Regions from separate parts of the Mesorhizobium sp. M2A.F.Ca.ET.046.03.2.1 genome, predicted to be linked through region 4. Evidence: predicted binding sites of a transcription regulator. Region 4 holds the regulator's gene; each other region holds the start of a gene.
The links. The regulator HrcA, encoded in region 4, represses chaperone genes, less so after heat shock. The targets are predictions, from matches to a motif close to GTTAGCACTCNCNNNNNGNGAGTGCTAAC.
Positions count from the first base shown of each region.

Region 1: the regulator HrcA is predicted to act here: its motif matches at 6,230-6,258, upstream of groES (co-chaperone GroES).
Region 2: the regulator HrcA is predicted to act here: its motif matches at 2,633-2,661, upstream of groES (co-chaperone GroES).
Region 3: the regulator HrcA is predicted to act here: its motif matches at 5,097-5,125, upstream of groES (co-chaperone GroES).

Region 1 covers NZ_CP034449.1:1,168,823-1,176,140, reverse strand. The annotation lists gene ccoG (cytochrome c oxidase accessory protein CcoG) at 1-464, shown strand, start outside; gene EJ072_RS05680 (FixH family protein) at 461-958, shown strand; gene EJ072_RS05675 (cation-translocating P-type ATPase) at 955-3,240, shown strand; gene ccoS (cbb3-type cytochrome oxidase assembly protein CcoS) at 3,237-3,392, shown strand; partial or broken gene EJ072_RS36540 (TSUP family transporter) at 3,722-4,043, opposite strand; gene groL (chaperonin GroEL) at 4,163-5,818, opposite strand; gene groES (co-chaperone GroES) at 5,882-6,178, opposite strand; partial or broken gene EJ072_RS05650 (IS5/IS1182 family transposase) at 6,638-6,811, shown strand.
Region 2 covers NZ_CP034449.1:85,372-92,689, reverse strand. The annotation lists gene EJ072_RS35765 (hypothetical protein) at 1-115, opposite strand, end outside; gene EJ072_RS00535 (hypothetical protein) at 194-415, opposite strand; gene groL (chaperonin GroEL) at 481-2,109, opposite strand; gene groES (co-chaperone GroES) at 2,171-2,485, opposite strand; gene EJ072_RS00520 (hypothetical protein) at 2,814-3,161, shown strand; gene EJ072_RS00515 (hypothetical protein) at 3,594-5,021, shown strand; gene EJ072_RS00510 (hypothetical protein) at 5,055-5,948, opposite strand; gene EJ072_RS00505 (acyl-CoA synthetase) at 6,383-7,318, opposite strand, start outside.
Region 3 covers NZ_CP034449.1:7,119,440-7,126,757, reverse strand. The annotation lists gene EJ072_RS34270 (AraC family transcriptional regulator) at 1-19, opposite strand, end outside; gene EJ072_RS34265 (GFA family protein) at 205-642, shown strand; gene EJ072_RS34260 (OsmC family protein) at 699-1,214, shown strand; gene EJ072_RS34255 (hypothetical protein) at 1,299-1,496, shown strand; gene EJ072_RS34250 (Lrp/AsnC family transcriptional regulator) at 1,583-2,038, opposite strand; gene EJ072_RS34245 (alpha/beta hydrolase) at 2,172-2,708, shown strand; gene groL (chaperonin GroEL) at 3,021-4,673, opposite strand; gene groES (co-chaperone GroES) at 4,736-5,032, opposite strand; gene EJ072_RS34230 (class I SAM-dependent methyltransferase) at 5,262-6,062, opposite strand; gene EJ072_RS34225 (hypothetical protein) at 6,170-6,985, shown strand; gene EJ072_RS34220 (SDR family oxidoreductase) at 6,993-7,318, opposite strand, start outside.
Region 4 covers NZ_CP034449.1:3,046,984-3,054,301, reverse strand. The annotation lists gene EJ072_RS14605 (low molecular weight protein tyrosine phosphatase family protein) at 1-167, opposite strand, end outside; gene hemW (radical SAM family heme chaperone HemW) at 173-1,345, opposite strand; gene rdgB (RdgB/HAM1 family non-canonical purine NTP pyrophosphatase) at 1,342-2,019, opposite strand; gene EJ072_RS14590 (VOC family protein) at 2,019-2,429, opposite strand; gene rph (ribonuclease PH) at 2,613-3,329, opposite strand; gene hrcA (heat-inducible transcriptional repressor HrcA) at 3,476-4,573, shown strand; gene EJ072_RS14570 (hypothetical protein) at 4,772-4,969, shown strand; gene EJ072_RS14565 (sorbosone dehydrogenase family protein) at 5,087-6,436, shown strand; gene EJ072_RS14560 (LysE family translocator) at 6,703-7,318, shown strand, end outside.

The DNA.
Region 1 (7,318 bases), 1.9 Mb from region 4:
TTCACATTCGCAAGATCTTTCGGCCGCGCACTTACGTCTACATGGGCCTGTGGTCGCTGATCGGGCTGGGCCTGCTCTATTCGCTGCTGACGCGCGATCGGCTCGAACTGAACGTGCTGCATGACCGCAATCCACAGTTCGTCACGCTGTCCGACGGTTCGATCCGCAACGGCTATACCGTCAAACTGCTCAACATGATCCCCGAGCCAAGGACAATAATTGTCGCGATGCAGGGCTTGCAGGGAGCCGAAATGAGCGTCGTCGGCAGTGATCTGCCGCCAGACCGCTTCTTCGGCATCGCGGTCGAACCCGACCGGCTGAAGATGCTGAAAGTTTTCGTGCGCCAGCCAGCGGGTGAGGTGCGGCATCCTGCACAAACCTTCAAGTTCCGGGTCGAGGACAAGGCGAACTTCGAATCGGACGAATACACGGCCACCTTCAACGCACCGGAGATCGCCAGATGAGCACCAATACGCAAAAGACGCGCGAGTTCACCGGCAGGCACATGCTGCTCACCATTCTCGGCTTTTTCGGCGTGGTCATCGCCGTCAACCTGACCATGGCGACGCTCGCCAGCAAAAGCTGGACCGGCCTTGTCGTCGAGAACACCTATGTGGCCAGTCAGCAATTCAACAAAAAGGCCAAGGAAGGGCGCGCGCAGGCGGCACTCGGCTGGACCGGCAACCTGACGATCGCTCGGAGTGAGGTCCGCTACAGCTTGAGTGATGCCACCGGCAAGCCGGTGACCTTGCATGGCGTGAAGATACTGTTTCGTCATCCCGCTTATGAGGCCGAGGACAAGTGCATCACTCTTGCCCTTGCTTCGGCTCAGGAGTTTGCAGCACGGGACGTGCCCAAGGATGGCGTCTGGATCGTCGAAGTCGATGCCGACGCCGGTCTCGCCGAGCTCTATCGCGACATTCGCCGGATCATGATTTCGCAAGGAGCGCTGCAATGAGCTGCTGTGCACCCGGCGCGGAACTGGCGCTGGATTTGACCGGTACCACATCGGTCCTGCCGTCTGGCCAGGAGATCAGGTTGGCGAGCCGCTTTGTTGGCGATGGTCTTCGCCAGACCGACCTTTCGGTTCCGACGGTTCATTGCGCAGCCTGCATCCAGACGATCGAGAAGGCGTTGGGAAATCTCGATCGCGTCGAGAGCGCCCGCGTCAACCTGTCGACGAAACGGGTCTCGGTCAGGTGGCGTGGTGACGAGGTGCCACCGTTCGTCCGCGCGCTTGGACGGCTAGGCTATCAGGTGCATCTGTTCGACCCCGAGGTCGGCGGCAAAAACAAGACACTATCCGAACTGATCCGCGCGGTCGCGGTTGCTGGTTTTGCGACGGGCAACATCATGCTGCTTTCGGTCTCGGTCTCGGTCTGGTCCGGCGCCGAAGGCGCGACCCGCGACTTATTCCACTGGGTCTCTGCGCTGATCGCGATCCCGGCGCTTGCCTTCGCCGGGGGCATTTTCTTCCGCTCGGCCTGGAACGCGCTGCGCCACGGCCGCATGAACATGGATGTGCCGATCGCGGTCGGGATGTCGCTCGCCTACGCCATGAGCCTCTATGAGACGATCAATCACGGCGATCACGCCTATTTCGACGCGTCGGTATCGCTGCTGTTCTTCCTGTTAATCGGCCGTACGCTGGATCATGTCATGCGCGAGCGGGCCCGAACCGCCGTCAACGGCCTGTCGCAGCTGGCGGCGCGTGGTGCCATGGTGCTGCGCGGCGAGGGCGCGCGCGACTATCTGCCGGTTGCCGAGATCGAACCGGGAATGCAGCTGCTCATCGCAGCGGGCGAAAGGATTCCTGTCGACGGAAAGATCATTCGGGGATCATCTGATCTCGACTGCTCCCTGGTCTCCGGCGAAAGCACGCCCAGAAACGTGGCGCCAGGCATCCCCGTGCAGGCTGGGGTACTTAACCTTACCGGCTCGCTCACGATTGAGGCGACAGCCGCCGCGAAGGACTCGTTCCTGGCGGAGATGGTTCGATTGATGGAGGCGGCGGAGGGCGGCCGCTCGCCCTATCGACGCATCGCCGATCGCGTCTCCGCCCTCTATGCGCCGGTGGTCCATCTCACAGCTTTAATAACATTCATCGGTTGGATGGTTGCGGTTGGCGACTGGCACCTGGCAATGACGACTGCAATTGCCGTTCTCATCATCACGTGTCCATGTGCGCTCGGCCTCGCGGTGCCGATCGTGCAGGTGGTCGCGGCGCGGCGTCTGTTCGAAAGCGGCATCATGGTGAAGGACGGTTCGGCCATGGAGCGCCTGGCGACGATCGATACGGCGGTGTTCGACAAGACCGGAACGCTCACGCTCGGACAGCCCCGGCTCGTCAATGCGTCGTCGATCGACCCGGCCGTGCTGGCAATCGCCGCCGATATGGCCGCGCATTCGCGTCATCCGTTTTCAAAGGCCGTAGCCGGGTTTGCCGCTGCTGGCGGGCAGCACAAGTTCGATGCCGTCACAGAGCATCCGGGGTTTGGAATCGAAGCCACTGTCACTGGAAGTATCTGGCGACTGGGCCGGCGCGGGTGGGCTAGATGGAAGGCCCTAACCGATAGCGAAAGTGGGCATGGCGGAACAGTCCTGACGAAAGACGGCGGCATTGTCGCATCCTTCGTTTTCGAGGATGCGTTGCGGCCCGATGCCCGGGCCGGCTTGGCGCAGTTGAATGATGCCGGGGTCTCGGTCGAAATGCTGTCGGGCGATACCGCAGACGCCTGTGGCGATGTCGCAAGAATATTGGGAATCGACCGTTTTGTTTCGGCGCTGCTGCCGTCCGGGAAGGCTGAGCGGATCGAAGTGCTGACCAAGGCCGGCCATAAGGTCCTGATGGTGGGCGACGGGCTCAACGACAGCCCAGCGCTGGGCGCGGCGCACGTCTCGATCGCTCCAGCCACCGCCGCCCATGTCGGCCGCAACGCCGCCGATTTCGTGTTCCTGCGTGAAAGCCTTTCGGCGGTACCCCTTGCGCTGGACGTCTCGCAGAAGGCAAGGCGGCTGATCCGCCAGAACATAGCAATCGCGATCATCTACAACGCCGTTGCCGTTCCGCTCGCCATCCTCGGCCATGTCACACCGGTGATCGCGGCAGTCGCGATGTCCGCCTCATCGCTGCTGGTGATCGGAAACGCGCTGAGGCTGCACCGCTTTATGCCCGCCGAGCTGACAAGGGCTTCTTCGGCAACGCGTTCCGGCATACGCTCATCAGCGCGGCCGTCATGACGACACTCATCTACCTCATACCAGTCGCGCTATCTTTGGGCGCACTGGGGCTGTCTGGCTTCCTATGGGCGTTGAGAAGTGGCCAATATGAAGATCTTGATGGAGCCGTTGAGCGCATCCTCATCGACCAGGACGACAAGCCGGGACGCTGAGCCAGATCGCTGTCCCGACGCTGTGCGCATGCCGGCCATCAGCCAACACGGAAGAACGATTGAGGCTCCGCAACCAGCTAAACCACCCGTGACGTAGGTTTGTGAAAAGCCCCGTCGCTCGAAGGACTGCGTCGCCGGTTCCTCCCCACCAAAACAAATCGGGCTAGACCAAGTCCCTCACGCTCGCGCTTCTTGCACCCACCTATTCCCCCTAATCGATCTTTGCCTCGGGCGACCAAAATCCCGGGACTTCCCGGTTTGGTCGGTAGAATAGCTGAAAGTACCGCAGAGACTTTGGCTATTGATGTCGTGTGGGACCTCTTTCGATCAACAGCGAGATAGGTCTTATCATAGGGTTTCACTATGACGTCGAACGAGGTGAGCACGAAGACTTCAAGGCATCCGCCGAGAATGCCGAACGTGCGAGCGGCCAGAACAGCTTCCGGCCGAAATTGCGGTGGTAGTGATGCGCCGTGCCGGAAGCGGCCGTGGTGAATATTTCCGCCGCGTGCACCGCGGCGGAAGCCTGCGCCGGCGGAACACCGAAGGAGAGCAGCACGGTGGAGGAGATCGGGCCCTAGTCCATGCCTAATGCGCCGTCAACCGCCTCGGCGGGAAGCCGACCATGGCGAACAGAATGAAGTCAGTCATTGGTGTCCGCAGTGAATGTGCCGCCGTATGTAGCCTTGTGGATGGGCGATCGGCTTGGCTCCGCGTCAGAGAAAGGGCGGCATCGCTGCCGCCCTCGAGATTGTTGAGGTGCGTGGACCTTAGAAATCCATACCGCCCATACCACCCATGCCGCCGCCGGGCATGCCGCCAGGCATGCCCCCGCCAGCCGACTCCTTCTTCGGAGACTCGGCGATCATGGCTTCGGTGGTGACGAGCAGGCCGGCGACCGACGCCGCGTCCTGGAGAGCGGTGCGAACGACCTTGACCGGGTCGACAATGCCCATGACGATCATGTCGCCATACTCGCCGGTCTGGGCGTTGAAGCCGAAGGTAGCGCCCTTGTTCTCCAGGATCTTGCCGGCAACGATCGAAGCCTCGGCACCGGCGTTGGCCGCGATCTGACGGGCCGGAGCCTGCAGCGCGCGACGAACGATGGCGATGCCGGCGGTCTGGTCGGAGTTGGCGCCGTTGACAGTGAGGGCCAGCGAAGCGCGCAGCAGCGCGACGCCGCCGCCGGGAACGATGCCTTCTTCCACGGCCGCCCGGGTCGCGTTCAGAGCGTCGTCAACGCGGTCCTTCTTTTCCTTGACCTCGACCTCGGTCGCGCCGCCGACGCGGATCACGGCAACGCCGCCGGCGAGCTTCGCCAGACGCTCCTGCAGCTTCTCCTTGTCGTAGTCCGAGGTGGTCTCCTCGATCTGCTGCTTGATCTGGGCGACGCGGCCCTGGATTTCTTCTTTCTTGCCAGCACCGTCGACGATGGTGGTGTTTTCCTTCGAGATCGACACCTTCTTGGCACGGCCGAGCATGTTGAGGCCGACATTCTCGAGCTTGATGCCGAGGTCTTCCGAGATGACCTGGCCGCCGGTCAGGATGGCGATGTCTTCCAGCATGGCCTTGCGGCGGTCGCCGAAGCCCGGAGCCTTGACGGCGGCGATCTTCAGGCCGCCGCGCAGCTTGTTGACGACCAGCGTGGCCAGGGCCTCGCCTTCGACGTCTTCCGAGATGATGAGCAGCGGCTTCGAGGCTTGTACGACGGCTTCCAGCACCGGCAGCATGGCCTGCAGGTTGGAGAGCTTCTTCTCGTGCAGCAGGATGTAGGCGTCTTCCAGATCGGCGACCATCTTGTCGGCGTTGGTGACGAAGTAGGGCGAGAGATAGCCGCGGTCGAACTGCATGCCTTCGACGACTTCCAGCTCGGTCTCGGCGGTCTTGGCTTCCTCGACGGTGATGACGCCTTCGTTGCCGACCTTCTGCATCGCTTCCGCGATCATCTTGCCGACCGACTCGTCACCATTGCCGGCGATGGTGCCGACCTGGGCAACTTCCTCGGAGGTCTTGATCTTCTTGGCGGCCTTGCCGAGAGCGGCGACGACTTCACCGACGGCGAGGTCGATGCCGCGCTTGAGGTCCATCGGGTTCATGCCGGCGGAAACGGCCTTGTTGCCTTCCTGAACGATCGCCTGGGCGAGAACGGTGGCGGTGGTCGTGCCGTCGCCGGCGATGTCGTTGGTCTTCGAAGCGACTTCACGCACCATCTGGGCGCCCATGTTCTCGAACTTGTCCTCAAGCTCGATCTCCTTGGCGACGGTGACGCCGTCCTTGGTGATGCGCGGGGCGCCGAACGACTTGTCGATGACGACGTTGCGGCCCTTGGGGCCCAGCGTGACCTTCACCGCGTCGGCGAGGATGTTGACACCGCGCAGCATGCGCTCACGGGCGTCGCGGGAGAATTTTACGTCTTTTGCAGCCATGGTTAAGCTCCTGACAGGGGCTCGGGAAGAGCCCGAAAACTCAATTGATGGAGAGGCCGATGATCAGCCGATGATGCCCATGATGTCGGATTCCTTCATGATCAGAAGGTCTTCGCCATTGAGCTTGACTTCAGTGCCCGACCACTTGCCGAACAGGATGCGGTCGCCGGCCGTGACGTCCAGCGGCACGAGCTTGCCGGCTTCGTCACGGGCGCCGGAGCCGACGGCGATGATCTCGCCTTCCTGCGGCTTCTCCTTCGCCGTATCCGGGATGATGATCCCGCCCGCGGTCTTGGATTCGGATTCGACCCGACGAACGACCACGCGGTCATGCAGCGGCCGGAAATTCGACTTTGCCATTTTGGATATCCCTGGTGCGGAGGTTGAAAGGTTCTTCGTTGCCGGAGCCCGGTTAGCACTCGCCAGCGGGAAGTGCTAACCTTGCGGTGAGATAGGCTGTAGGTTCGTGCTGGTCAAGACGGATGAGCGGACAGCCGAAGAGCAAAAAGACTTGGAATCGACACGAAAGCCTGGCCTTCATTACGCGCGATCCCACTGCATAAGCGCGTTTTCGGCCGTCAGCTCGGGGCTGACTTTTGTGTCTTATTTGGAATGTGAAATTATGTGAAATTAACGGCCGAGCCGTCGGCGGCATCCATGAACTTGGGGTGGCAACGAGCGCCTCATCGCTTCGGCAGGCTCTTGCAGAGCACATTGGAATGTCTTTTTCTGAGGACGATGTTCCACCGGCAGCTTGCGCGGGTGCGCCAGCCGGACGAGCCTGCGCCAGATCGGGACGACCGACCCGTATGCTTGGAGAAATGGCAGGTCTCCAACGGTTATGGCAAACGCTCGCTGGTCGAGACCGCCATAGGGCGATACAAGTCCGCCATCGGGCGGCGTTTGCGGGCACGGTCGCTTCCCGTTCAGAAGACCGAAGTCGCCATCGGCTGCGCCGTCCTCAACCGCATGCTTGCCTGCGCACGCCCCGAAATCCGCCCGCCGCAAGGCGGCCACGGCATAGTCTGCCGCTTCAAAGATCGACATCCGATCAAGTCCGGACCCCATGCACCAACGCCTCGTTCATGGCGTATCGCTCTCTTTGAGAGGTTCTGGCAGGCTTCATCACCCGCCTCGATACGCCGCTCTCCTCAAACCGTCATCACCCAGTTTCCGCCATAGCTCCGGGAAGACACCAGCGATGCCGCAATGGCAGCCGTTGTCCGAAGGAACGCCACAAGCGTTGACGGCACTCATCGTGCGGCTGCTGGTGGACCCACGTCAACGGCGAGCGCCTCCAGTCGAAAGGGAGCGAAGGCGACAGGATCCGGTCGGGTGGCTCATTGCAGCATTTCGTGTCGATCTTCTCCGCCGTCCGAAACCTCTTCGTCCCATCCCAGACCAACCGCCCCGCGGCACAAATTCGAACCCATCGACCCCAGGCAATGGCCGCGTGGGAAGCCGTGAGTGCACGCCCCGCCTGAAAAGCGCAGGCTCGGC
Region 2 (7,318 bases), 3.0 Mb from region 4:
CGCGCCCCTCGATCCAGCGCGTCGCATCGGTCCGGGAACAGCCAAGCTCCTGCGCAAGGTCGCCGGCGTCCCATCGCAAGCTTCTCAGGCATTCCCGCAAGCGTCCTGCAATCATGGCAATCGCAATTCCCTTCGCCCAAATCCCATCGCGACATAGTTGGACGGCCCCCGCTGTGGCGGGGGCCGATTTCGCTCAGCTTCGCGCCGATGTTTCGGTGGACGACACCTGCTGCGCGGCAAGGAACATCAGCGTCGAGGCGACCGTCCGCCGGTTCCACCCGGTGGCTTCGGCCGCGTCGAGCAGTCCTGCCAGCAGCGGTTTCAGCGCGCTCCGGCATTCGGCTTCATAGGCGAGGAATTCGCTTGCCGAATGCGTCGGCGCGGGAATCGAGCCATCTGCGCTCATCATGTTCATAACGCCCTCCCAAGTTTTGGCGGAACGCCCGCTCCCGTAGCCGGGAGCGGGCTCTCGTCAGCGTCTCAGAAGTCCATGCCGGCGCCGGCCGGCACGGCCGGGGCGGCTTCCTTCTTCGGCTTTTCGGCCACCATCGCCTCAGTGGTGACGAGCAGACCGGCGACCGAGGCCGCATCCTGCAGCGCGGTGCGCACCACCTTGGCGGGGTCGATCACGCCCTGCTTGTAGAGGTCGCCATACTGGCCGGTCTGGGCGTTCCAGCCGTAGGCGAAGTCCGTCTTCTCGCGCAGCTTGCCGACGATGATCGAGCCTTCCGATCCGGCATTCTCGGCGATCTGGCGCGCCGGAGCCTCGATCGCGCGCCGCACGATGTCGACGCCGTATCTCTGATCGGGATTGTCGACAGCGACCGCGTCGAGCGCCTTGGCCGCCCTCAGCAGGGCAACGCCGCCGCCGGGCAGGATGCCTTCCTCGACCGCGGCGCGGGTGGCGTGCAGCGCGTCGTCGACACGGTCCTTCTTCTCCTTGACCTCGACTTCCGTCGCGCCGCCGACGCGGATCACCGCGACGCCGCCGGCGAGCTTGGCCAGCCGCTCCTGCAGCTTCTCGCGATCATAGTCGGAGGTGGTCTCCTCGATCTGGGCCTTGATCTGCGTGACGCGGCCCTGGATCTCCTCCTTCTTGCCGGCGCCGTCGACGATGGTGGTGTTCTCCTTCTCGATCGCGACCTTCTTGGCGCGGCCGAGCATCTCCAGCGTGACGTTCTCCAGCTTGATGCCGAGATCCTCGCTGATGGCCGTGCCGCCTGTCAGGATGGCGATGTCCTCCAGCATGGCCTTGCGGCGGTCGCCGAAGCCCGGAGCCTTGACGGCGGCGACCTTCAGCCCGCCGCGCAGCTTGTTGACCACCAGCGTGGCCAGAGCCTCGCCCTCGACATCCTCGGCGATGATCAGCAGCGGCTTGCCCGACTGGACGACGGCCTCGAGCACGGGAAGCAGCGCCTGGAGGTTGCCGAGCTTCTTCTCATGGATCAGCACATAGGGCTCGTCGAGCTCGACGCGCATCTTGTCCTGGTTGGTGATGAAGTAGGGCGAGAGATAACCGCGGTCGAACTGCATGCCTTCGACGACTTCCAGCTCGGTCTCGGCGGTCTTGGCTTCCTCGACGGTGATGACGCCTTCGTTGCCGACCTTTTCCATAGCCTCGGCCAGGAAACGTCCGATCTCGGCATCGCCATTGGCCGAGATGGTGCCGACCTGGGCGATCTCGTCGTTTCTGGTGATCTTGCGCGCATTGGTCTTGAGTTCGGCGACCACCGCATCCACCGATTTGTCGATGCCGCGTTTTAGATCCATCGGGTTCATGCCCGAGGCGACCGCCTTGGCGCCTTCGCGAACGATCGCTTGGGCAAGCACGGTGGCAGTCGTGGTGCCGTCGCCGGCGAGGTCGTTGGTCTTCGAGGCGACTTCGCGGACCATCTGGGCGCCCATATTCTCGAACTTGTCCTCAAGCTCGATCTCCTTGGCGACGGTGACGCCGTCCTTGGTGATGCGCGGGGCGCCGAACGACTTGTCGATGACGACGTTGCGGCCCTTGGGACCAAGCGTCACCTTCACCGCGTCGGCGAGGATGTTGACACCGCGCAGCATGCGCTCACGGGCGTCGGAATGGAATTTGACTTCCTTGGCGGCCATTGGATCACTCCTTGTCTAGGCAGCTTTCATTGACTGGGTTGCGGTTCGGTCGAAGCCCCGGTCAGGCGGCTTTCTTCAGCGTCGCGGCCTGCTCGATCACGCCCATCACGTCGCTTTCCTTCATGATGAGCAGATCCTCGCCGTTGAGCTTGATCTCGGTGCCCGACCACTTGCCGAACAGGATGCGGTCGCCGACCTTCACGTCGAGGGCCACGAGCTTGCCGCTCTCGTCGCGGGCGCCCGGGCCGACGGCGATGACTTCGCCTTCCTGCGGCTTTTCCTTGGCGGTGTCGGGGATGATGATGCCGCCGGCCGTCTTCTCTTCGGCCTCGATGCGGCGGACGAGCACGCGGTCATGCAGTGGACGGAACGTCATATCGTTCTCCTTCAGGACAAACGGATTGCGAGAGGTCCCTCCGCTCCGGACCGGGAGGACCGGAGCGGGGCTCGCGACCCTTTCGGCGTCGCGCGCATGTCGAGCTAATTTTGCCTTCTTCTACTTTCAAGGGGGTGCCAAAAAAATTTTGGCACTCTCGATCGTCGAGTGCTAGCGTGCTGAAAACATGCGGTAAATTGGGTCGCTCCGACAAAGGAAAGGCTTGAATTCGCGATTGAGCTGAACAAGATTATCGGCGCCCGGCAGCGCCGGACCGCTGAGAAATTTGGAACCCGAACCAAGGAGTTTTTGGAGACGGAGGACAGAAATGGACCGACAGACGCTCTCGCCGATCATTCCTTCCCTTGCTCCCGAAATATCAGACCTTTCGCTCGACCGGCTGCTGTCGCCGGCCAGCCATTTTCAGCACCCGCGGGATGTGCTGGAGGACGGCTCGCTCGACATATGGGAAAAGCGGGCGATCCTTTCGTCCTGGGCGTCCGACGCCTGCGCCGTGGAATCGATGCCGGCGCTGCGCCAGCCGCCGGGCGCCGAGCGGCCGGTCTCTTTCGACGACATCATGGATGCGCTGCGCCGGCTCGACGCAACCGTCCCGCCGCCCAGCGGCCCTGCCGATGACGACCACCGGCAGCTGGTCTACCGGCTGAGCGCGTGAGGGCGGAAGACAATGGTGAACGCGGTCAGCGCGGAAATCCGCTTGCAGCAGTCGGACGCTCGCGCAACGCTGGTCTTGGGCGGTCGATCGGGGGCGCCCGCATAGAGAAGATCCACACCAACCGAGCTTCTCTGTTCCGTCGCAAAGTCTTCGTATCCGCCATATGAATGATGCCAAGCGGCTCGATGAATGATGCCAAGCAGCTCGGTGCCTTCTCCCTTTTACAGCGGCGAATTTCAGCATCCATCGAGAGATGAAGTTAACATATGTTATGCCCGGCAGACGGATCACCTGGCAGCGGTTCCGCATAAGTTGCGACCGGCGATAACCTTAATTTCGGTTTCGGTTGCATAGGCTTCCCGAAAGGAAGGTAAAGGGCTAGATTAGCAATTCATTAAGTACGCGTGGGGCGTGAGTAAGGGATGTGTGGTGATGAATTTCAAGTCTCTGATCAAGCGGGCCGAGGACGTCGATAAGGAATTTCAGGAACTCCAATCGGATCTGGCGGAAGCATTCGAGGACGTTCTGAAGGATGATGAACAACCGCCGTCGGGAGACGATGCCGCTGCCGGTCAGGAACTCGTGGCAAGCGACGAGAATCCGCCGCCCGAAGAACAGCAGCCCGAGGCAGCGCCATCGCGGTTGACGCCCCATACCCAGACGCGGCTCGCCGCGCTGGAGGCCGTCGCCGGGCTTTTCCGCGATGGGCAGGGCCATCTGCAGGAGATCGAGGCGAAGCTGGCGGAGATCGCCACCGCGCATCACATGACGCGCGAGGTCCTCAACGTCTTCCATCGCGACGTGTTGCGCTCCAACGAGCTGGAGCTGGCAAATCTCGCTCTTACCGCCGAACACAAAACGCTTTCGGAACAATTGCTTGACGCCGCCCGCAAGCAGCGCGAGCGCGACGGCGCGGCCGAGGCCTGGCAACAGCGCGAGGCGAGCCTCGTCCAGGACCGCGAGCAGTTGCGCTCGGCGCTGGCGGCCGTGCGCCTGGAACTGGTGGAGATGAGCAATGAGAACGCCAGGCGCGAGACGGAGTTCGGTGAGATCGTCAAAGCCTTGACCGCTAAGACCGTCGAAGTCGACAGGCGCGGCGCCGAGAACAAGCTGCTGCGCGAGAAGCAGGTCGGCCTCACGGTCGACCTGGAGCAAGCGCAAAGACGCGAGGCTGAGGCCCGCCACAAGTTCGACGAGTTCGCGGCAACCCACGCCAGCGAAACCGCCCATATTGCCGAGCTGATGGCTCAGATCGGCAATCACGAAAAGGAAGAAACCCGGCTGCAGAAGGCGCTGGAGGCAACCCAGGCCAGGCTCGCCGAAACAGCCGAGGCGGCGCGGATCGCCGAAAGCGACAGCGCCGCCGAATTGGCGCGCAGCCAGGCCGAGATGCGTGGTTTGCGCGCCGAAATGCAGGAACTGCAGTCGCGCCTGGACAAGGTCTCGACCGACAATGGCGAAGCCTCGGCCGAAATCACCAGGCTCAAGGGGCAGTTGAACGATGCCGTCACCGAACGCCAGATCGCCGAGGAAAGGCTCGCCGTTCTCAGGGAAGAGAGCGAAGCCGACAAGAAGAATTTGTCGGAGGTCAGCACCAATCTCTCACAGCTTTCGTTGCAGCAGGCGTCCGAGCAGATCCAGCTCGATATCCAGAAGCAGGAATGCGAGGATCTGCACGCCGAGGTCGAAGCGCTCAATGCGCGCATCCGGGAATTGCTGCCTTACGAGCGGCTGCATCGGGTGACCGACGCAAGGTCGCGCAAGGATGCCGCGCCTCAGGCCAACGGGATCATCGCGGAAGCAGCGCGCCCGGCCGCGCGGCGTGTTCCGCGGCGGAACTTGCGAGCCAACGCGGGCTGAGAAAACCGCCGCGCCTGGAACTGCTGTGGCGGGCTACTTGCCCGTCATGCCGTCGGCAAGGTCCTGAGCTTGCTTGAGCAGCGCCGGGAAGGACGGATCGCCGGGCAGACGCTCAGCCATGCAGGCGCGGTAGTCGGCATCGCCCTTTTCCCAGGCGGCGTTGGCGGGATCGGAAGCCTGCGAGTCGTCCTGGTCCGAGCCCTCGTTGCCCTGCTGGGCTTTCTGCGCGGCGGCGTCGGCGGCTGCCCAGATCGAATCGCAGGCCGCGATCTTCGGCACGGCGGGGGAGGCGGGCGCCTCGGCGATCAGCGCTCGGTCACCTTTGACCACCGCCACCACGACATGCTGCTCGTAGATCGGCCCGACATCCTGCGTCCAGCCGCCGAGCCGGGCCACCACCATGTCGGCGCCGTCGGGCTTCTTCAGCGGAAAGTCGAGCGTGCCGGAGAAGGCGGCGTCGCTGCCGATGGCCTGGGTGTAGAAGCTGTCGAGCTTCAGCGCCGCCCCGATATCGGTGGGCAGCTTGAAATCCGCTTCCGCCTCGGTCGATTTGGACTTGAGCCAGCGCTCGGTCAGCCCGCGCGTCGAGACGACGATGCTCGGGCCGTCGTCGCTCTGGGCATAGCGCAGCCCGTCGAGCATGCCATAGCCGATATCGGAGGCGTTGAGGCTTTCGATGTTGTTGGTGCCGGTCGCCGGAAAACCCTTGACCGAAAGCGGGCCGAGAATGGCGGCGAGACGCTGCTTCAGGTCGGCCAGCGCCTTCTCGTTCTGCGCGTCGATGGTTTCGATGGCCGTGTTGGCGCTTACCTGCGCGGTGATGTCGGCAATCGCCTTGTCGCGCGCCGCGATATAATCGTCTTCCGGCGAGGCGGCGAGCGCCGCGCTGCCCGCCAGCGCGAGGAGAAGTGTCAAGACCAGCCGCATGATGTGCCCCGTTTCGCCGAAAACCGTATGCATGTCTTGCAGGCAAGATTGGGCTAAAAAAAGACTTAGGCGCTGCCGCTGAAGCTGCCAATCTCCCCCACAAGGGGGGAGATGCCCGGCAGGGCAGAGGGGGGCGCGAAGGAACGCAAACCATTGAGGTCGTCATCCTAGGGCGAAGCAAGGAGCGAAGCGACGCAGCGCAGACCCTAGGATCCATGCCGTAACGCTAAGGTGTTGCAACGGTTCAGAATTCTGCTCCGCTGCGTCCTCCGGAGAAGGTCACGGCATGGATCCTCGGGTCAAGCCCGAGGATGACGAAGCGCTGGGACGGGCCGATCCAAGTACCGATCCGTCGGCGGGACAGCGCCCCCTCTGTCCTGCCGGACATCTCCCCCACAAGGGGGGAGATCAGCAGTTCCCGTGCTGCACCTGGCTCAACTGTCCTTGCGCTTGTCGACTTCCGCCTTGCGCAACAGGAACCGCTGGATTTTGCCGCTCGGCGTCTTCGGCAGCTCGCTCACGAACTCGACCTCGCGCGGATAGGAGTGTGCCGAGAGCTGCTTCTTCACATGCTGGGCGAGTTCCTCGGCCAGCGCCTCGCTGCCTTTGTAAGCGGGCGCCAGCACCACGAAGGCCTTGACGATTTCGGTGCGCTGCGGATCGGGCACGCCGACCACCGCCGCCTCGTTGACCGCCGGGTGCTCGATCAGCGCGCTTTCGACATCGAAAGGCCCGATGCGGTAGCCGGAAGAGGTGATGACGTCGTCGGCCCGGCCGATAAAGGAGACCGAGCCGTCCGGCTCGTACTCCACCGTGTCGCCGGTGCGATAATAGCCGCCAGCGATCGCCGGCGTTTCCGCCTGGTGGTAGCCGTCGAACCAGCGCAGCGGCGAGTTGGCGATGTCGACGGCAAGCACGCCCGGCTGGTTGGGGCCGAGCTCGTTGCCTTCATCGTCCAGCACCACCATGCGATAGCCCGGCATGGCGAAACCGGCCGAGCCCGCGCGTACCGGATGCCTGAGCCCGTGATGGTTGTTGACCATCATGCCGTTCTCGGTCTGGCCGTAATGGTCGTGGATCGGCGCGGCGAGATGGGCGTCGAACCAGCGGATCACTTCCGGGTTGAGCGGCTCGCCGGCGCTGCTCGCCACGCGCAGCTTTCCTTTGACGCGGGCCGCGGCCTCGGGCCCTTCCGCCATCAGCAGGCGGTAGGCCGTCGGCGAGCCGGCAAGGCTCGTGACGCCCAGCCGCTCGATGATGTCGTAGGTCGATTTGGCGTTGAAGGCGCCTTCGTAGAAGGTGGTGGCGATGCCGAGCAGCAAGGGCCCGGTGATGGCGTAGTAGAGCCCGTAGGCCCAGCCGGGATCGGC
Region 3 (7,318 bases), 3.3 Mb from region 4:
ACAGAGCGTCTCCGGCCATTTCACCCATGTCCCGCTAAGCCAGCTGCGCGACTTCCATTCGAGTTCCGGACGCGCTGTCAACTAACGCGGACGCCCCATCATTCCGTCCCAGGTGGGAAGCTTTAAACCCCAACCGGCGTCAGGAGCTGTCTTCTGTTGCACGCTCTGCGCAATCGAACGCAACGAAAGAAAAGGACTAAAGTCATGACGGTACATAAGACGGTACATAAGGGCGGGTGTTTTTGCGGCGCCGTGGAAATTGAAGTCCACGGAAACGCGGAGGCAATGGGCTATTGCCATTGCAGTTCCTGCCGTTCCTGGTCGGCGTCTCCCGTGAACGCCTTCACGCTGTGGAAGCCTCAGAACGTCAAGGTCACCAAGGGGGCGGAGTTTCTCTCAGGTTTCAAGAAGTCCGAGATGAGCGACCGCCAGTTCTGCACGAAATGCGGCGGCCATTTGATGACGGACCATCCGCCGCTCGGACTGGTCGACGTCTATGCGGCCACCATACCGACGGTGGAATTCGCGCCGGGGGTCCATGTCAATTACGCCGAGACGGTCCTGCCGATGAAGGACGGGCTGCCGAAGCTGAAGGACTTTCCCGCCGAGCTCGGCGGCTCCGGGATCGCGGTCCCGGAATAGGTCCGGACGATGGTCGACGACTTCAAGCAACCGCAATTCACGACAGGAGAACAGCAATGGATATCGCGACGTTTCGCGCCACGCAGGAGCCGATCAAGGATCTTTATCGCAAGGATGCGCGGGCCGCGCTTCTTACCTTGAAGGCGAAGGGCAGCGCCGACGACTCAAAGGTGACCTGCAAGGTCGAAACCGGGCGCGGGCTTGCGCTGGCCGGCATTCATCCGAAGGCCGGCGGCAGCGGCCAGGAGCTTTGCTCCGGCGACATGCTGCTGGAGGCGCTGATCGCCTGCGCCGGCGTCTCGATGCGCGCGGCCGCGGCCGTGCTCAAGATTCCGATCAAGTCGGCGGAAATCTCCGCCGAGGGCGATGTCGATCTTCGCGGCACGCTCGGCGTCACCGAGGGGGTGCCGGTCGGCTTCAAGGAAATCCGCCTGCGCTTCGACATCGAGTCGGATGTCGAGCAAAGCCGGCTGACCCAACTCATGGAGCTCACCGATCGCTACTGCGTGATCTTCCAGACCATCCAGCGCAGTCCGAAGACCCTCGTGAAGCTCAACAGGGTGGTCTCGTGACACTTTGCCCGGAACCGAGATCCTAGCGGGCAGGTTCCGGGCTGGGCCTGAGCGCGGCTATCCGCGCCAGGCCTATCCTTTCACATGCCCCGTCGCCTCGACGATTTTGCCGGAGCGGCGTGCGCAGCGCTGGCGTTGCTGGTCGAATCTTCGCTGGAAGGCCTTATGGTGATCGCCCGCGCCACCAACGACCGCACGCCGGTCCAGGCCGTTGCCGACGAGGTCGCCGCGCTGGTCGAGCAGGCGGTGCTTGCTGGTCAGGCCACTGCGGAGCCGCATTGACCATTTGAGCGGTCAACTCGGTCGCGCGCGGCCGATGAAGGCCCGCCGGCAGAGCGTTTCGCCTTTCCTTTGAACGGTGAAACGCGCTAGCGGGCCGATTGCCGGATCAGATCGCGGCCGATCGGCTTCGGTGTCTCGCTGCGCAGCACCAGCGCCGTCGTGACGGAGCCGTGGCGCGCCACGGCGTCGACGATGCTTTCAAGTTGCGCCGGCGAGGGGACGACCACTTTGAGGATGAAGCAGTCCTCGCCGGTAAGCCGGTGCACTTCGGTGATCTGTGGCATCTCGGCGAACTGCTTGAGGCAGGGGCGGATATGCTCATGCGTGGTGCGCACCCGGATGATGGCCATCATGCCCAGGCCGAGCGCGGCCGGGTCAATCACGGCGGTGTAGCCTGCAATGACGCCGCGCTCCTCCAGGCGTTTCACCCGCTCCGAAGTCGCCGGCTGCGAGAGGCCGACGCGGCGGCCAAGCTCGGACATGCCGATGCGGCCGTTCTCCTGCAAGGCTTCGACAATGGCAATGTCGGTGGGGTCGAACATAACTGGCTCATCGGGTTATTCATCTTCACTTTGAATCCATCGGATTCGAAGTCATTTTTTCCGATGATTTCCTATTCCTGCTCCTGCGGCAAGACGCCACCATGCTCCTGTTGATCTTTAGGAGCAAGGCGACATGACGCATTTCATCATCCTGCCGGGTAGCGGCGGCTCGGGGCCCACGCATTGGCAATCGCGCTGGCAAGACACCGATCCGGCGATGCGGCGTTTCCAGCCATCAAGCTGGGACCTGCCTGATTTCACCGACTGGCTGGCGGCTCTGGAGGCAGCCGTGATCGAAGCGCCCGAGCCGCCCGTTCTGGTGGCGCACAGCCTGTCGTGCCTGCTGGTCGCGCATTGGCAGACAATTTCGCGGCGTCCGGTCCGCGCGGCCATGCTAGTCGCGGTTCCGGACCCGATGGCGGCTCTGTTCCCGGTCTACGGCATGGCCTTCGCCAGGATACCCCAGGACAGATTGCGCTTTGCTTCGCTGGTGGTCGCTAGCACCGACGATCCCTACGGATCGCGCGACTATGCCGAGGCGAGGGCGGCGCGGTGGGGCAGCGGCATCGCCATCATCGGGCCGGCCGGCCATATCAACGCGCAAAGCGGATTGGGCGACTGGCCGCAGGGCCGCGCTTTGCTCGATGGCCTTGTCGCTGAAGCAGCCTGAGGCGCAGCGTTGACGTTTGAGCAACGAAAAAGGGCGGCATCTCTGCCGCCCTTTCCGTATGAATTAGCCAAGCAGCCTGGATTAGAAGTCCATGCCGCCACTCAAGCCCGCTTGCGGGCTTGAGCAATGTTGGCTGATGGGCGTGCTTTATGGACTTCTTAGAAGTCCATGCCGCCACTCAAGCCCGCTTGCGGGCTTGAGCAATGTTGGTTGATGGGCGTGCTTTATGGACTTCTTAGAAGTCCATGCCGCCACTCAAGCCCGCTTGCGGGCTTGAGCAATGTTGGTTGATGGGCGTGCTTTATGGACTTCTTAGAAGTCCATGCCGCCCATGCCACCCATGCCGCCGCCGGGCATGCCGCCCGGCATACCGCCGGCAGCTTCCTTCTTCGGTGCTTCGGCGATCATGGCTTCGGTGGTGACGAGCAGGCCGGCGACCGAGGCCGCGTCCTGGAGAGCCGTGCGCACGACCTTGACCGGGTCGACGATGCCCATGGCGATCATGTCGCCATAGTCGCCGGTCTGGGCGTTGAAGCCGAAGGTCGCGCCCTTGTTCTCGAGGATCTTGCCAGCAACGATCGAAGCTTCCGCACCGGCGTTCGACGCGATCTGACGGGCCGGAGCCTGCAGCGCGCGGCGCACTATGTTGATGCCGGCGGCCTGGTCGGAGTTAACGCCGGTGGCCTTGACGTTGGCCGAGGCGCGCAGCAGGGCCACGCCGCCGCCGGCGACGATGCCTTCTTCCACGGCCGCGCGGGTCGCGTTGAGCGCGTCGTCAACGCGGTCCTTCTTTTCCTTCACTTCCACTTCGGTCGCACCGCCGACGCGGATCACGGCAACGCCGCCGGCGAGCTTCGCCAGACGTTCCTGCAGCTTCTCCTTGTCGTAGTCCGAGGTGGTCTCCTCGATCTGCTGCTTGATCTGGGCGACGCGGCCCTGGATCTCTGCCTTCTTGCCGGCGCCGTCGACGATGGTGGTGTTCTCCTTGGAGATCGACACCTTCTTGGCGCGGCCGAGCATGTTGAGGCCGACATTCTCGAGCTTGATGCCGAGGTCTTCCGAGATGACCTGGCCACCGGTCAGGATGGCGATGTCTTCCAGCATGGCCTTGCGGCGGTCACCGAAGCCCGGAGCCTTGACGGCGGCGATCTTCAGGCCACCGCGCAGCTTGTTGACGACCAGCGTGGCCAGGGCCTCGCCTTCGACGTCTTCCGAGATGATGAGCAGGGGCTTCGAGGTCTGAACGACAGCTTCCAGGACCGGCAGCATTGCCTGCAGGTTGGAGAGCTTCTTCTCGTGCAGCAGGATGTAGGCGTCTTCCAGATCGGCGACCATCTTGTCGGCGTTGGTGACGAAGTAGGGCGAGAGATAGCCGCGGTCGAACTGCATGCCTTCGACGACTTCCAGCTCGGTCTCGGCGGTCTTGGCTTCCTCGACGGTGATGACGCCTTCGTTGCCGACCTTCTGCATCGCTTCCGCGATCATCTTGCCGACCGACTCGTCGCCATTGGCCGAGATCGTGCCGACCTGGGCGACTTCCTCGGAGGTCTTGATCTTCTTGGCGGCCTTGCCAAGAGCGGCGACGACTTCACCGACGGCGAGGTCGATGCCGCGCTTGAGGTCCATCGGGTTCATGCCAGCGGCAACGGCCTTGTTGCCCTCCTGCACGATCGCCTGGGCGAGAACGGTAGCGGTGGTCGTGCCGTCGCCGGCGATGTCGTTGGTCTTCGAAGCGACTTCGCGGACCATCTGGGCGCCCATGTTCTCGAACTTGTCCTCAAGCTCGATCTCCTTGGCGACGGTGACGCCGTCCTTGGTGATGCGCGGGGCGCCGAACGACTTGTCGATGACGACGTTGCGGCCCTTCGGTCCGAGGGTCACCTTCACCGCGTCGGCGAGGATGTTGACACCGCGCAGCATGCGCTCACGGGCGTCGCGGGAGAATTTTACGTCTTTTGCAGCCATGGTTAGCTCCTGACAGGGGCTCGGGAAGAGCCCGAAAACTCAGTTGATGGAGAGGCCGAAATTCAGCCGATGATGCCCATGATGTCGGATTCCTTCATGATCAGAAGGTCTTCGCCATTGAGCTTGACTTCAGTGCCCGACCACTTGCCGAACAGGATGCGGTCGCCGGCCTTGACGTCCAGGGGCACCAGCTTGCCGCTCTCGTCGCGGGCGCCGGAGCCGACGGCGATGATCTCGCCTTCCTGCGGCTTCTCCTTAGCCGTGTCCGGGATGATGATCCCGCCGGCGGTCTTGGATTCGGATTCGACCCGGCGAACGACCACGCGGTCATGAAGCGGGCGGAACTTGGACTTTGCCATGTTGTCTTCCTCGAGTGAGAACGGTGAGAACTGTTCCTCCATCCGGCGAGGCCGCCGGATATGAGTTAGCACTCACCAAAGGCGAGTGCTAACGTGGCGCTGAGATAGGCCGGCGCCTTGCCAGAGTCAAGGCGCGCGAAAGGGGCAAGCGGCGCGAAATTTTTCTCAGGCGAAACGTCACCATGAAAAGCGCCTGCTGTCGCGGGACACCGACGAGCAATCCCACCCGTCAGTCCCGGCGCTTCGGCGCTCGCAGCACCAGCAGCGGGCAGCGTTCGGCGAGCCCGTATGTGCCGGTCGAGGCAACGTCGACGTCGTCGAAAAATACCTTGGCTTCCTCGACAAGCGCGCTTACCGGCGCAAAATTGTAGATGACGGATGAGTTACGGTAGACGTCGACGGTGCCGATCACCGGCAACTCCCATCCCGTGCGTGTCGAAAGTTCGTCGCGGTCGGGAAACATCGCTTCGAATTGCTCGAGAATTCCCGTCACCGGTATGACGTAGTCCGGCGCGCCGGCGACCGCGGTCATGGCCACCCGCCATTTGAGGTCGTGAAAGGTCGAGACGCCGCCGGCCAACGCGAGGGCGCGGACATCCCGCGGATCGTCGCGTGTCTCGGGGGAAGCGTACAGCCTGATGCCGGCGCGCCCGTCTGCTTTCAGAACGCGCGCGATGGCTGAAAACAGCGCTTGCCTCGCATCCGCCCCGCCGATGACAGTGAGGCATCCGTCGCCGATCAGCGCATCGACGCTTGCGTCAGACATCGGCGGATCGAACCAGTCGCCGCGTACCGCCTTGCGCCTTTCGGTATCGCCCGGCCAGATGCCGGCGATCATGTCGGCCGACTCGTCGACCGCCGTCATCCTGGCGCCAAGCCCGGCGAGCTCCGGCGTCACGCCGAACATCACGACGTGCGATCGAGCGAGGTCGAGTTCGCGGTTATAGGCCTCGACGACTTCCGGCGGCGGCCTGAGCGGCGACCCCAGCAACTGCCAATGCCTGCGAATTGCATTCCAATGCTCTGTCATCACAAACCCGCCCGTACGATTGTGTTAGAACGCATAATCGAGGACGCTTAAGAAACCAAGCCGGGGGGCGGATGGCACGTATTGCGGTTATCACGCATGAGTTTGACGTGTTTGAACGCCGTCGCGGGCCGTTGCTGCGCCGCGACAGCCCCTACATGCTCTTCGATCTCCTGGAGGAGTTGAAGCGCCGGGGACATTCCGTTCGCATTGTTGCGGGCACGTCGGCCAGGCCAGAGGCGGATATCGCGATACTCCATGTCGACGCGACCGTGACGCCACCCGAATATGTCGAATACGCGCGCACTTATCCCTTCTGCCTCAACATCGGCGCCGCCGATATCTCGAAGCGTCGCGTCAGCGGCGCGGTGATCGACAGGGATCACAGCTGGCGAGGCCCAGTCATCGTCAAGAGCAGCCTCAACAATCTGGGAACGCGGGAGCAGACGCTCAATCGGCGATCGCGGCGCGCCGGCAGGCCGGAGCCGTTTCCCGATGCCAGGCTGCTCGATCGCTACCGCATCCACGGCTCGCTTGCGGAAGTTCCCCCGGCGGTGTTCGACCGCAAGGATCTCGTGGTGGAAAAGTTTGTTCCCGAGCCCGAGCCTGACGGCTTTGGCGCCCGCTTCTGGCTGTTTTGCGGAGAACGCGAGCGTTGTACCCGGCATGTCTCGCCGCAGAACCTGGTCAAAGGCGAAGATACGATCCGACGAGAGCCGGTTCCGGTTCCCGACGAGCTTCGCGCGCTACGGCGCGATCTCGGCTTCGACTACGGCAAATTCGATTTCGTCATGCATGAAGGCAAGGCCCTTCTGCTTGACGCCAACAAGACGCCCGGCCGCGTCCGCAACCTGTCCGCCTTCCTCGCCGCCGGCAATTCAAATCTCGCCGACGGCTTCGAAGGACTGATCCGCCAGGTAACTTAGGCGAACCTCAGATATTCATGCCGCCCGATACTTCGATCCGCTGGGCGTTGACCCAGCGATTGTCGTCGGAGAGCAGCGAGGCGATCATCGGCCCGACATCGTCGGCGACGCCGGCGCGGCCCAGCGCGGTCATCCCGGCCACGACGCGGTTGATCTCGGCGTCGTCGCGCACATGGCCGCCGTTGAAGTCGGTCGCGATCGCGCCAGGCGCCACGGTGTTGGCGGTGATGCGGCGTCCGGCAAGCTCCTTGGCGAGGTAGCGGGTGAACACCTCGACGCCGCCTTTCATCATCGCATAGGCGGACGAGCCCGGCACCGAGAAGCGCGCCAGCC
Region 4 (7,318 bases):
ACGAAGATGATGTCGGCCCACGCCACCAGCTCATGCGTCAGCGGATTGTCGGCATCATGGTTGGTGCCGGCCGATTCGACTTCGATGTCGCGGAGCCTGGAAAACACCTGCTCGGCCGTCGGGCTGCGCAGCCGGTTCTGGCTGCAGACGAAGAGAACGTTCTTCAAAGAGGTTACCTTGCCAAATCCGCCACCACCGCATCCAGCACGATCATCCCTGCCGTCGTGGCGCGGAGCCTTGCATTGCCGACCGGCGCCACCAGCCCCTCCTCCTGCAGCACCGAGAGCCGCGCGCTGGAAAGGCCGCGCCCCGAGAGCGCCTCGTAGCGCTGCAGGTCGATGCCTTCGGCGAGCCGCAAGCCCATCAGCAGGAACTCGTCGGCCTCTTCCGCGCGGGTCAGGATCTCGCCGCCGGTGACGCCGTGACCCTTGGCCTCGACCAGATTGACCCAGGTCTCCGGCATCCTTTCCGCTATAGTCACCGTGCGGCGGCCGTTCTCGACGAAGCGGCCATGCGCGCCCGGGCCGACGCCGACATATTCGCCATAGCGCCAATAGGTGAGGTTGTGCCGGCTTTCGGCGCCCGGCCGGGCGTGGTTGGAAATCTCATAGGCCGGCAGCCCATGCCCCGCCGTCACCTCCTGCGTCAGCGCGTAGAGGTCGGCGGCATGGTCGTTGTCAGGCAGCGTGAATTTCTTTGCCGCGTAGAGCGCGTGGAAGGGCGTGCCCTCCTCGATAGTCAGCTGGTAGAGCGACAGATGGTCGACTGCATAGCCGATCGCCTGCTCCAGCTCCGCGCCCCACGCCTCCGGCGCCTGGCCGGGCCGGGCATAGATCAGGTCGAAGGAGAGACGGGGAAATATGTCCCGCGCCAGCCCGATGGCGTGCAGTGCCTCCTCGACGTTGTGCAGCCGGCCGAGAAAGCGCAGGTCCTTGTCGTTCAGCGCCTGCACGCCGAGCGAGACGCGGTTGACGCCCGCGGCGCGATAGCCGCGAAAGCGCTCGGCCTCGACCGAGGACGGGTTGGCCTCCAGCGTCACCTCGATGCCGTCAGGCACCGTCCAGTTCTTCGCCACCGCCTCCAGCACCGCGCCCACCGTTTCCGGCTTCATCAGCGACGGCGTGCCGCCGCCGAGGAAGATGCTGGTCACCTCGCGCGGCCCGGCGCGGGCGCGCATGGTCGCAAGCTCCGTCTCGAAGGCGCGCGCAAAGCGCTCCTGGTCGACCGGCTGGTGGCGGACATGGCTGTTGAAGTCGCAGTAAGGGCACTTGGCCGCGCAGAATGGCCAGTGGATGTAGACGCCGAAGCCGGGGCTGCGGTCGAGCGGTATGGTCACTGCGCTCATGCGGGTCCTGATCGCGCCAGATCCAACCTGGCCAAATCCAGTCGCGCTTCGGCGAATTTCTGGAAGGCGCGGGCGCGGTGCGAAAGCGCCGTCGCCTGGCCGGGCTTCCAGCCATGCTTTTCTTCCGCGCTCATCTCGCCAAAAGTCTTGTCGAAACCGTTGGGCAGAAACACCGGATCGTAGCCGAAGCCGAGCGTGCCGCGCGGCGGCCATACCAGCGTGCCCTCGGCCTCGCCCCGGTAATATTCAGCCTCGCCGTCCGGCAAGGCGAGGCAGATGACGGCGACGAAGCGGCCGGTGCGCTGTGAGGGCTTGGTCGCGCCGGCCTCCTGCAGCGCGGTCTCCGTCTTCTGCATGGCCATGCCGAAATCGCGGGTGCCATCCGGCTTCTCGGCCCAGTTGGCGGTATAGACGCCCGGCGCGCCGTCGAGCGCGTCGACGCAAAGCCCGGAATCGTCCGACAGCGCGGGCAGGCCGGTCGCCTTGGCGGCGGCGAAGGCCTTGATATAGGCGTTCTCCTCGAAGGTCGTGCCGGTCTCGTCCGGCTCGGGCAGGCCGTATTCCTTGGCCGATTTCGCCTCGAAGCCGAACGGCGCCATCAGGTCGGCGAATTCGCGCAGCTTGCCGGCATTGTGGCTGGCGACGACGATCTTCCTTCCGTTCAAAGAATGCATCAGAAACTCCAGATCCTTGGCTCGGCGAACTCGATCGAATTGCCCGAAGGGTCGCGGATATAGATCGAGTGCCCGCCTTGCGGCCATTCGAAGTCGCTTTCGATGGCGATGTTGTTCGCGGCGAGATGCTTGCGCCATGCGGCGATTTCGTCGGCGGTAGCCGCAAAGCAGAGATGCCCCTCGCCGGCCGTGCCATGCGGCGGCACTTTCAGCCGGGCGTCAGGCGCCGGAGGGATTTTGGTCGCCTCGGCGTTGAAGAGAAGCAATACGCCGTCACCGCAACGGAAGAAGACATGGCGCCCCTCGACCTTGCCCAGTGGCTCGAGGCCGATGATGTCGCGGTAGAAGGTTTCGGCGGCAGCCAAATTGGTGACGTAGAGAGCTGATTCCAAAATTGCAGAGGGTATCACGAGGCCCCCCTCTCTGCCCTGCCGGGCATCTCCCCCTCAAGGGGGAGATTGGCAGCTTTGTCGTAGGCACCCATTCTGCAACGCCGGTGATTGGCGAAAGCCGCGGCGAAATCCAATCTCCCCCCTTGAGGGGGAGATGGCCGGCAGGCCAGAGAGGGGGGCCTAGGCTCGGCATTGGAAACCCTACGCCACCGCCATCTGCTGCAGGCTCACCAGCCGCGAAATGCCCTTCTTGGCCAGTCCCATCAGCGCCGCGAACTGCTCCTCGGAGAAAGGCTCGCCTTCGGCCGTGCCCTGGATCTCGACGATGCCGCCCTTGCCGGTCATGACGAAATTGGCGTCGGTGCCGGCTGAGGAATCCTCGAGATAATCGAGGTCGATGACCGGCTGGCCGTCATGGATGCCGCAGGAGATCGCCGCGACATGGTCCTTGAGCACCTTGGCGACGCTGACCATCTGGCGCGCTTCCATCCAGCGCAGGCAGTCGTAGAGCGCCACCCAGCCGCCGGTGATCGAGGCGGTGCGGGTGCCGCCATCGGCCTGGATCACGTCGCAGTCGACGGTGATCTGCTGTTCGCCCAGCGCCTGCAGGTCGACCACGGCGCGCAAGCTCCGGCCGATCAGCCGCTGGATCTCCAGCGTGCGGCCGCCCTGCTTGCCGGCGGAGGCCTCGCGCCGCATGCGCTCGCCGGTCGAGCGCGGCAGCATGCCGTATTCGGCCGTCACCCAGCCCTTGCCGGAATTGCGCATCCAGGCCGGCACCTTTTCCTCAAGGCTCGCGGTGCACAGGACATGCGTGTCGCCGAACTTCACCAAGCACGAGCCTTCGGCATGCTTGGACACGCCGCGCTCGAAGGAGATGGCGCGCATTTCGTCGGCTTGGCGTTTGGAGGGGCGCATCGAGGCTCTTTCTGTTTTTCCCGGATTCGTTGGCGGCTTGTAGACGCATGCAGTCTCTCGCGCAAAGGAAAAGGGGCGAGAGCCGGGGCGGGTTGCGCGGGCCGACCGGGAGTCTATATCTTTCCGGTAGGAGGTTTCTCGCCGGAATGAACAGACCAGTCGATCCGACGTCGCAGTCGCCCGGGCTTCAGTCGCCGGTACTTCAGTCACTCGACATGCGCTCGCGCGATATTTTCCGGCGGATTGTCGATTCCTATCTGCGCGACGGCGAGCCGGTCGGCTCGCGCAGCCTGTCGCGCATCCTGCCCTCCTCGCTGTCGCCGGCCACCATCCGCAACGTGATGAGCGACCTCGAGCATCTCGGCCTGATCTATGCGCCGCATGTTTCCGCCGGGCGGCTCCCGACCCAGACGGGCCTGCGCTTCTTTGTCGACGCCTTCATGGAGCTCGGCGACCTTTCAGACGACGAGCGCCGCATCATCGAGGCGCAGGTGCGCGCCTCGGGCTCCGGCGCAACGCTGGAGCATATGCTGACCGAGGCCAGCCAGATGCTGTCCGGCATGTCGCGCGGCGCCGGCCTCGTGCTCGCCTCCAAGAACGAGGTGGCGCTGAAGCACATCGAATTCATCCAGCTCGAGCCGACCAAGGCGCTGGCCGTGCTGGTGTCGCAGAACGGCGATGTCGAGAACCGCGTCGTCGACCTGCCCGTCGGCACCACCGTGTCGCAACTGCACGAGGCGTCCAATTTCCTCAACGCCCATATCCGGGGCCGCACGCTTGCCGAGGCGCGCGCCGAGATCGCCCGCATCAAGGATGAGACCAAATCCGCTCTCGACACGCTGTCGCAGGATCTTGTCGAGAAGGGGCTGGCGGTCTGGGCCGGCGCCGAAAGCGGCCTGCCGGCGCGTCTCATCGTGCGCGGCCGTGCCAACCTGCTGGAAAATGTCACCGCCCAGGCCGATCTCGAACTGCTGCGCCATCTGTTCGAGGATCTGGAGACGCAGGACGGGCTGCTGCAGCTGCTCGACCTAGCCGAGGAAGGGCCGGGCGTGCGCATCTTCATCGGCTCGGAGAACAAGCTGTTCTCGCTGTCCGGCTCGTCGCTGGTCGTCGCGCCCTATCGCGACAAGGACGCCCGCGTCATCGGCGCGCTTGGCGTCATCGGGCCGACGCGGCTGAATTACGCCCGCATCGTGCCGATGGTTGACTATACGGCACAACTGATTTCGCGCATGCTCCGCTAGGTTTATCGATATTCAGGTGAGGCCGGCCTGCGAATGACGGCTTCCTGCCCTTCCGGTGCTCACGTACTTTAAGTACGCTCCGCTCGGGTTCTCGGAAGCCACCTTGTCTGGCCGCTTCGCGCCCGTCTTCGACTCCGGCTCGGCCTGACCTGAATCTTGCCACACCTAGGGTCGCACCAGCTGCAGAGGGAGAAAAAAATGGCGTTGGAAGCTATCAAGGCCCAGATCGACCTCCTGCTTCAGGAAATGATCAACCAGCCCGAGGACGATCACGAGATCCAGGAGCAGCTGCGCGAGAAATTGCGGGAGCTCCGCGCCATGGGCCTGCCCTTGCCGGCCGATCTCGTCGAGCTGGAAAAGCGCCTCGACGACGACCTGGATGCCGAGGAGACCTAAGCTCCGGCGCTCCGTCAAATCCGCGTGCGCAAGCTTCTCTTTTCGGTCGTTTGCCCAATATGTCCTGCTCGGAGCGCCTGACCGAGCGAGGCGCATTGGCAGACGACGGAGAACAGCATGATACGGATCGCCGGCCTTGCGGGCACTGCCTTGATTCTCGCCACCGGTGCCTTTGCGCAGCAGGCCCCCTTGCTCAGCGGCGAAAAGGCCTTCGGCGACTGGAAAGCCGATCGTCCGGGCGTGCGCCGGCTGCTGAAGCCGCAGGATCAGCCGAAACCCAATGTGGCGGAGTCCGCCGCCAATGGCGGCGGCGTCACCGATCGCCCGGAGGACGCGAAGCCACAGCTTCCGCCGGGCTTTTCCATCGAGCTGGTCGCATCGGGTATCGACAGTCCACGCGTGGTCCGCGTGGCGCCGAACGGCGACCTCTTCGTCGCCGACAGCCGGGCAAACCAGGTCCGCGTCTATCGCCTGGCGCAAGGCAGCGCGAAGGTCGCCGAGACGTCGATCTTTGCCAAGCGCCTGACGCGACCCTACGGCATCGCCTTTTATCCGCCGGGCGACAAGCCGCAATGGGTCTATGTGGCCAACAGCAACAGCGTCGTGCGCTTCCCCTATCGCGACGGCGACCTTGAAGCGTCCGCCAAGCCGGAGACCATCGTCGCGAAAATCCCCGCCAGCCACCACTGGACGCGCGACATCGCCTTTTCGCCCGACGGCAAGACGCTCTATCTGTCGGTCGGCTCCGGCTCCAACATCGCCGAGGATATGGGGGCGAAGCCGAAGGGCGGTGTCGAGGCGTGGGCGAAATCGCAGCCGCTGGGCGAGGGCTGGGGCGCGGAACAGGGCCGTGCTGACGTGCTCGCCTTCGACCCCGACGGCAGCAACCGCAGGACCGTCGCCACCGGCCTGCGCAACTGCTCCGGCATGACCGTGCAGCCGGCGACCGGCGCGCTCTGGTGCGTCGTCAACGAACGTGACGAGCTTGGCGACAACACACCCTTCGAATACGCGACCGCGGTGAAGGACGGCGCGTTCTATGGCTGGCCCTGGTATTACATCGGCGACAACGAGGACCCGCGCCACAAGGGCGCGCGCCCAGACCTCGCTGGCAAGGTCACGCTGCCCGACGTGCTGATCCAGGCGCATTCGGCGCCGCTCAACATCGCCTTCTATAGTGGCGGCAACTTCCCGGCTGACGGTTTTCCTGCTGAATATAGGGGCGACGCCTTCGTCACCCTGCACGGCTCGTGGAACCGCAATGTTCGCACCGGCTACAAGGTGGTGCGGCTACGGTTCCAGGACGGCAAGCCGACCGGCGAATATGACGACTTCGCCACCGGCTTCGTCATATCCGACGACGCGGTCTGGGGCCGGCCGGTCGGCGTCGCTGTCGCCAAGGACGGCGCGCTGATCCTCACCGAGGACGGCAACGGTACGATCTGGCGTGTGACGTATGGCGGGTAAGCGGTGGTCGGGCGTTCGACCGTGCGTCGAGGGGCCCCCTCACCCGGATTGCCAACCGAATTGCGAAGGGCAATTCGGGGCAATCCGACCTCTCCGCAAGGGGAGAGGAGCAGGCGAGCGTCGGCGCCAACCTCTTCTCTCCTCGGGGAGAAGGTGGCCGCGAAGCGGCCGGATGAGGGGGCTGGCGCAAACGAATCTGCCCCATAGCGAATTCATTCCCGATCCGTTTCGTGCGACAAGTGCGTCCCTATCTCGGGACCGCAACCATGACACTCACCGGATTCCTCGCTTACAGCGCAGCCCTCGGCGTCGCCGCCGCCATTCCGGGCCCCGGCGTCACGGCGCTGGTCGCCCGCGCGCTCGGCTCCGGCTTCCGCTCCTCGCTTGCCATGTCGTTTGGCCTGCTGCTCGGCGACCTAACCTATCTCACCGCCGTCGTGCTTGGGCTGGCCTTCGTCGCCCAGACCTTCGGCATGGTCTTCCTCGCCATCAAATGGGCCGGCGTCGCCTATCTCGCCTTCCTCGCCTGGCGCTTCTGGACCAGCGGTATCACGCCCGAGACCGTCGAGGCGCGCAAGGCCCGGGGCGGGCTGCTGTCGAGCTTCATCGCCGGGCTGACGGTGACGCTCGGCAATCCGAAGACGATGATCTTCTATCTCGCCATCACGCCGACCATCGTCGACCTGAAGACGATCACGCTCGCCGACTACGCCATTTTGGCGATGCTCACCGTGGTCGTGCTGTTCGTGGTGCTGGTGCCTTATCTGGCGCTGGCCGCCAAGGCGCGCTGGTTCCTGAAATCGCCACGCGCGTTGAAGGTGCTCAACCGCACCGCCGCCGGCTTCATGATGGGCGCGGCGGCCGCCATCGCGGCCCGCCAGT